Regions from separate parts of the Glaciibacter kafniensis genome, predicted to be linked through region 2. Evidence: predicted binding sites of a transcription regulator. Region 2 holds the regulator's gene; the other holds the start of a gene.
The links. Region 2 encodes LexA, which represses DNA repair genes until DNA is damaged. Its sites were predicted from a motif close to TCGAACANNTGTTCGA; they were not measured.

Region 1 (3,417 bases), on a different contig from region 2:
CCTCCATCGTCTCGGAGAATAGGTTGCGGATGCGGTCGAAGACACCGGTATAAGTGGCCGGGTTCGAGCGCGGCGTGCGCCCGATCGGGGCCTGGTCGACGTGAATAACCTTGTCGAGGTGGTCGAGCCCCGTCACCCGGCTGTGCTTGCCCGGCAGCTTGCGGGCGCCGTTCAGCTGGTTGGCCAGCACCCGATAGAGGATGTCGTTGACCAGCGATGATTTGCCGGAACCACTGACTCCGGTGACGGCGGTGAATGTGCCGAGGGGGAAGGTGACCGACACCTTCTGCAGGTTGTTCGCCGCAGCCCCTGTCACTTTGATCTCGCGTTCGGGATCGAGCGGGCGACGTGTCTTCGGGGTCTCAATCGACTTGCGCCCCGACAGATAGTCGGAGGTGAGCGACTTCGTGTTTCCGAGCAGGTCATCGTAGGAGCCGGAGTGCACCACGTGACCGCCGTTGACGCCGGCGCCCGGCCCGATGTCGACAATCCAGTCCGCCGTGCGAATCGTGTCTTCGTCGTGCTCGACGACGATCAGGGTGTTGCCCAGGTCGCGCAGCGCGACGAGGGTCTCAATCAGGCGGCGGTTGTCGCGCTGATGCAGGCCGATGCTCGGCTCGTCGAGAACGTAAAGCACTCCGGTCAAACCGGATCCGATCTGGGTGGCCAACCGGATGCGCTGCGCCTCGCCGCCCGACAGCGTGGCTGCTGCCCGAGCGAGGTTGAGGTAGTTCAGGCCGACCCTGATCAAGAAGTCGAGGCGCGCCTTGATCTCGCGCAGCACCTGCGCGGCGATGGCCGCCTCGCGATCGGTGAGCGTGAGCGTGTCCATGAACTCACGGGCGTCGCTCAGGCTGAGCGCGCAGACATCCGCGATGCTCGCGTCGTAGACGGTGACGGCCAGCACTTCTGGCTTCAGCCGCGTGCCGTCACAGACGGGGCAGTTGACCTCGCGGAGGTATTCGGCCCAGCGCTGCCGCTGAGTGTCGGTCTCGGCCTGGAGGTACTGGCGTTCGATGTAGGGAACAACGCCTTCGAAGCCGGAGGTGTAGCTCATCTCGCGGCCGTAGCGGTTTTTCCACTTCACCTTGACTTCGAAGTTGTCGCCGCGCATCACAGCGTTCTGCACCTCGGGGCTGAGTTTTTTCCACGGCGTGTTCAACGAGAAGTCCAGGTCGCGGGCGAGACCGTCGAGAAGTTTTTCGTAGTACTGGAAGAGCCCCTTGCCCTGCGTCGTCCAGGGCAGCACAACGCCTTCGGCGATGCTGAGGTCCGGATCGCCGAGCAGCAGGTCCTGGTCGACGGACATGCGGGTGCCGAGCCCCGAGCACTCGGGGCAGGCGCCGAACGGCGCGTTGAACGAGAAGGTGCGCGGTTCGATCTCGGTCAGCTGCACCGGGTGGTTGTTCGGGCAGGAGAGCTTCTCGGAGAAGCTCTGCCAGGCCTCATCACCTTCGCGGTCGATGAAGTTGATCTGCACCAGGCCATCGGTGAGTTTGAGGGCGGTCTCGAGGGAGTCGGTCAGACGCCCGAGCAACTCGGGGCCGGCGACGAGGCGGTCGACGGTGACCGAGATATCGTGCTTTTGCTGCTTCTTCAGCGTCGGCGGCTCGCTCAATTGAATCTGGGTGCCGTCGACGACCGCACGGGAGTATCCACTGGCGGCCAGCTCGCTGAAGAGGTCGACGAACTCGCCCTTCTTCTGCGAGACGACGGGGCTGAGGATTTGGTAACGGGTGCCGGTCTCGAGTTCCATCAGCTGATCGGCGATCTGCTGCACAGTCTGCGACTGAATCGTCTCGCCGCAGATGGCACAGTGAGGCACGCCGATGCGCGCCCAGAGCAGACGCATGTAGTCGTAGATCTCGGTGATCGTGCCGACAGTGGAGCGCGGGTTGCGGTTGGTCGACTTCTGGTCGATCGACACCGCGGGGCTGAGGCCCTCGATGAAGTCGACGTCTGGCCGGTCGACCTGGCCGAGAAACTGCCGGGCGTAGGCGCTCAGCGACTCAACATAGCGACGCTGACCTTCGGCGAAGATGGTGTCGAAGGCGAGCGACGACTTGCCAGAACCCGAGAGCCCGGTGAAGACGACGAGAGAGTCACGAGGAATCTCCAGGTCGACGTTATGGAGATTATGCACACGTGCGCCGCGCACGCTGAGCTTGGACCCGTTTACCTTCGAAATTGACACTCGTCGAGTCTATGCAGTGCTGCCTCCGAAATGCCTGGTCCGACACGCGCTCTGAGCGAACATATGTTCGATCTTTCCGGACGGTGATCGAGCCGCACCCTGTGGTGGAGCCGCATCCGGTGATCGAGCCTGTTCGGTGATCGAGCCTGTCGAGATCCGGCGAGCCGGTCTCGAGGTCGGCCCACCAGGTCTCGACAGGCTCGACCGACGGGCTGGCTCGCGGCACATGTATGGGAAGCGGGCACACGTTGAGACACGTGCCGGCTTCGCAAACACATGCCGCGAACTGCGCGCGCCGTTTTCATAGCCCTGAACCATCCCGGCGAGGTTTATCCCCGCTGGCGCGCGCTCCATCCCGCGCCCACCGGGATACACCTCGCCCAGGCTGCGCACCGGCCGTCCTCGCGTCGCCCTCGCGTCGAGATCGGTACCGACTTTCCCTTCACGGCACGTGTTTACGAAGCGGGCACTCGGTAGACAACGTGCCAGCTTCACGGACGCGTGCCGCGAGCTGTTGTCGTGTCAGCTGAACTGCGCCAACGCCGGTCTCACTCCACGCTGAGGCAGCGAGCTGAAGCCGGTTAGTTCAGGTGCCCGGCCTTCTCCATTTGACGCAGCTCCCGCTTGAGTTCAGAGACCTCATCGCGCAACCGTGCGGCGAGCTCGAACTTCAGCTCCCCCGCGGCCTCGAGCATCTGCGTGTTGAGGTCGAAGATGATCGATTCGAGATCGTTGGCGCCGTTTGCGGCCAGCCCCTGCCGGCGCAGGTTCGGCGTCGGGCTCTTCTTGCGCTTGTCACGCCCGGCCAGAAGCTCGGCCGTGTCGGCTTCTTCGCGCGCGAGGATGTCGGTGATGTCGGCGATCTTCTTGCGCAGCGGCGTCGGGTCGATGCCGTGAAGCGTGTTGTAGGCGACCTGCTTCTCGCGCCGCCTGTTCGTTTCTTCGATGGCATGCGCCATCGACGGGGTGATGCGGTCGGCGTACATGTGCACCTCGCCCGACACGTTTCGAGCCGCACGACCGATGGTCTGGATGAGCGAGGTCGACGATCGCAGAAAGCCTTCTTTGTCGGCGTCGAGGATGGCGACCAGGGAGACCTCCGGCAAGTCGAGGCCCTCTCTGAGCAGGTTGATTCCGACGAGCACGTCGTAGATGCCGGCTCGCAACTCCGACAGAAGCTCGACGCGGCGCAGCGTGTCGACATCCGAGTGCAGATAGCGCAC
Region 2 (3,417 bases):
AAGCTGAAACCTCGCGGCCGTCGTCTCGCTGCGCGTCGCCATGCGTCAACGCTAGCAACTCGCAACACGGTGAGGAATAGGCACGGGTCTCGACTCGATCGACGACGGCTGCCTGTTCCCTGGCACACTGCCGGTCGGACGGTTGACGCCAGGCTCAGTCGGTGAGCGGAAGGGCGAGGCGCTGGCCGGGCTCGACGGTGGCCGTCGACAACTGATTGAGGGCGACGATCTCAGCGATGACATCGCGCGGGTCGGCTTCGGGGGCGAGGGTCTCGGCGAGCTGCCAGAGCGACTGCCCGGCTGACACCGTGACGTAGTCGAACGACGCAGAACCAGCGGTGCCGGAGTTGGAGGCGATGGCCGCTCCCCCGTTGAGGGTGACGACGAACGCACCGACGACGAGCGGGAGCGCCGCCATCGTGCTGAAAACGATGCGACCGCGTCGGGTCAGACGCAGGCGGGTGGTGCCATTGGAGCCGTGCGGAGCTGCGGTGCTGACTGCTGTGCTCAAGGTGAACCTCCTGGTAAGTACGTATCCGGATCCCCATCGAGGGAGCCGCATCCGAATCTATGTTCCGAATATATATTCGATTGTTCGAAGAATCAAGCCTCTTTACGTTGTTCTTCAAAACAATCGGGCAACACACTCGAAGAAGTGTTTGTTTTCCAGGAGTGCGGGGATACAGTTTTTGTTGACGGATCGAACACAACCAGACACCTCTGACATTCGAACCCAACGACATCGGCACGAGGAGCGAGTGACATGACGAAAGAGACCAGCGGCCCCCGCGAACGGGGCGGCACACGTCGCCGAAAGAGCCTCAGCGAGAAGCAGCTGGCGATTCTCGACGTGATCTCACGTTCGGTGAGCAGCCGCGGATATCCGCCGAGCATGCGCGAGATCGGCGACGCCGTGGGCCTCGCCTCGCTGTCGAGCGTGACGCACCAGCTCAACCAGTTGGAGCTGAGCGGCTACCTGCGCCGTGACCCGAACCGTCCGCGCGCGCTCGAGATTCTGATCGAGCTGCCGCAGTCCACCGACGACAATTCGGTCGGAGACGCCGACTCCTCGGCGTCGAACGTGCAGATCGGTGACGCCGCAATGGTTCCCCTTGTCGGCCGTATCGCCGCCGGCATCCCGATCACCGCTGACCAGCAGATCGATGAGATCTTTCCGCTCCCCCGCCAGCTCGTGGGCAAGGGCGACCTGTTCATGCTCAAGGTCGTCGGCGAATCGATGATCGACGCCGCGATCTGCGACGGCGACTGGGTGGTCGTGCGTCAGCAGAAGACCGCGGAGAACGGTGAGATCGTCGCCGCCATGCTCGACAACGAGGCGACGGTCAAGGTGTTCCGTCAGCGTGACGGCCACACCTGGTTGCTTCCGCGCAACACGAACTTCGAGCCGATCATGGGCGACCATGCCGAGATTCTCGGCAAGATCGTGGCGGTTCTCCGCTCGGTCTAGCGACGTCTCGGTGGTCGGGGAGGCCGCCCGCGGCCGGGTCGACGCTTCTCTGGGTAAGGTGACGCTTCTCTGGGTAAGGTCAAGCCGCGTGGGCGTCGAGTCTTCTCACGAGTGCCGGGCGATGTAGCGGACCTCCGCCGGCCAGGCCGCATCCGCTGCGCGGGTCCGGTGCCGTCACGCGGGTCGGCGCCACCGCGCGCAGCGGCGCCCAACGCGCGCAATGCACAATTCGCCCCTCAACGTCCCTGCCGCACATCCGCCATGCGGGTCGGATGCCGGGTCCGATTGCGCCACGCGGGTCGGACGCCGGGTCCGATTGCGCCACGCGGGTTGAAAGCTGCCACGCCCACTGAACTCAACGGGCGTCACGGTTTTCGATCCGCGCAACGGCGTTCCGTTGGCCGAGCCTGTCAAGACCACCTGCGGCCGCCCTCTCCATCGCACCGCTCCGTTGGTTGAGCCTGTCGAAACCGCCTCCCGCCACTCCTCGGACGCAGCCCAGGCCTGGAGATCGGCTCGCCTGATCTCGACATCTCGCCTGATCTCGGCATATGGGCTACGGGGCCACTGCGCGGCAAAGTGGTACACGTAATCGGCCATTCGGCCCCCCGCCCCGTCTGGGCGCGGGGTATCCCCGCCGGCGCGGGCTCTACCGCGCGCCAGCGGGGATACTCCGCGCCCAGCTGAGATGACAATGGCCATGTGCCTCATAAACGCGCACTCCCTCGACGCGCGCTCCTTCGTCGCGCGCTCCTCGACCACCGAATTGTCTACCAACCGACGGATGCCCCGACGCGCGCCCGCACCAGCTGCGTCGCTTCGACGATGTTGGCCAGTGACGCGATCGTCTCGTCGTAGCCACGGGTCTTGAGCCCGCAGTCCGGGTTCACCCAGAGCTGACGGGCCGGAATCGTGGCCAGCGCCCGCTCGAGCAACCCCACCACTTCGTCGGTGTCCGGCACGCGTGGCGAGTGGATGTCGTAGACGCCTGGCCCAATGCCGTGGCTGAATCCGCTCGCGCCGAGGTCGGCCACCACCTCCATGCGGGAACGCGCCGCCTCAATGCTCGTGACATCGGCGTCGAGGTTGCGGATCGCGTCGATCACCACGCCGAACTCCGAGTAGCAGAGGTGGGTGTGAATCTGGGTCGCATCGGCGACACCGGCGGTCGCCAGTTTGAATGCTCCGACCGACCACTCCAGGTAGGCCTCCTGGTCACGCTTCTTGAGCGGAAGCAGTTCGCGCAACGCCGGTTCGTCAACCTGAACCAGCGTGATGCCGGCCGTCTCGAGGTCGGCGATCTCGTCGCGCAGGGCCAGCGCCACCTGCCTGGCGGTGTCGGAAAGGGGTTGATCGTCGCGCACGAACGACCAGGCGAGAATGGTGACCGGACCGGTCAGCATCCCCTTGACCGGCTTCTTGGTCAGGCTCTGCGCGTAGGTCGACCAGCCGACGGTGATCGGGGCCGGCCGTGAGACATCGCCCCACAGAATCGACGGACGCGTACATCGGCTGCCATAGGACTGCACCCAGCCGTTCACCGTCGTGGCGAAACCGTCGAGGTTCTCGGCGAAGTACTGCACCATGTCGTTGCGCTCGGGTTCACCGTGCACGAGCACGTCGAGCCCGAGCTGTTCTTGCAGGTCGATCACCCGCTTGATCTCGGCGCGCATGCGCTCCTGGTAGTCCACAGCGGAGAGCTCCCCACGATGGTGCTGCGCACGTGCGCGACGGATGTCTGCGGTCTGGGGAAACGAGCCGATGGTCGTCGTCGGCAGCTCGGGAAGACCGAGCGCGGCATCCTGAGCGGCGACCCGAACCGGATAGGCGGAACGGTTGAAATCCGCGGGGGCGAGGGCCGCCGTGCGCGCCCGCACCGCGGGGTCAGCCACGCCAGGCGCCGCGGTGCGTGCGGCGAGGGCCGTGCGCGCCGCCGCGAGCTCGTGCTG

Region 1: a site for LexA is predicted at 2,250-2,265, ahead of uvrA (excinuclease ABC subunit UvrA). Genes of this name have one in related genera too.

Annotation. Positions count from the first base shown of each region.
Region 1 is NZ_BAABCN010000002.1:799,687-803,103, reverse strand. It holds gene uvrA (excinuclease ABC subunit UvrA) at 1-2,194, opposite strand, end outside; gene uvrB (excinuclease ABC subunit UvrB) at 2,776-3,417, opposite strand, start outside.
Region 2 is NZ_BAABCN010000014.1:36,049-39,465, forward strand. It holds gene ABD791_RS17655 (ATP-binding cassette domain-containing protein) at 1-42, opposite strand, end outside; gene ABD791_RS17660 (LysM peptidoglycan-binding domain-containing protein) at 155-511, opposite strand; gene lexA (transcriptional repressor LexA) at 764-1,468, shown strand; gene metE (5-methyltetrahydropteroyltriglutamate--homocysteine S-methyltransferase) at 2,239-3,417, opposite strand, start outside.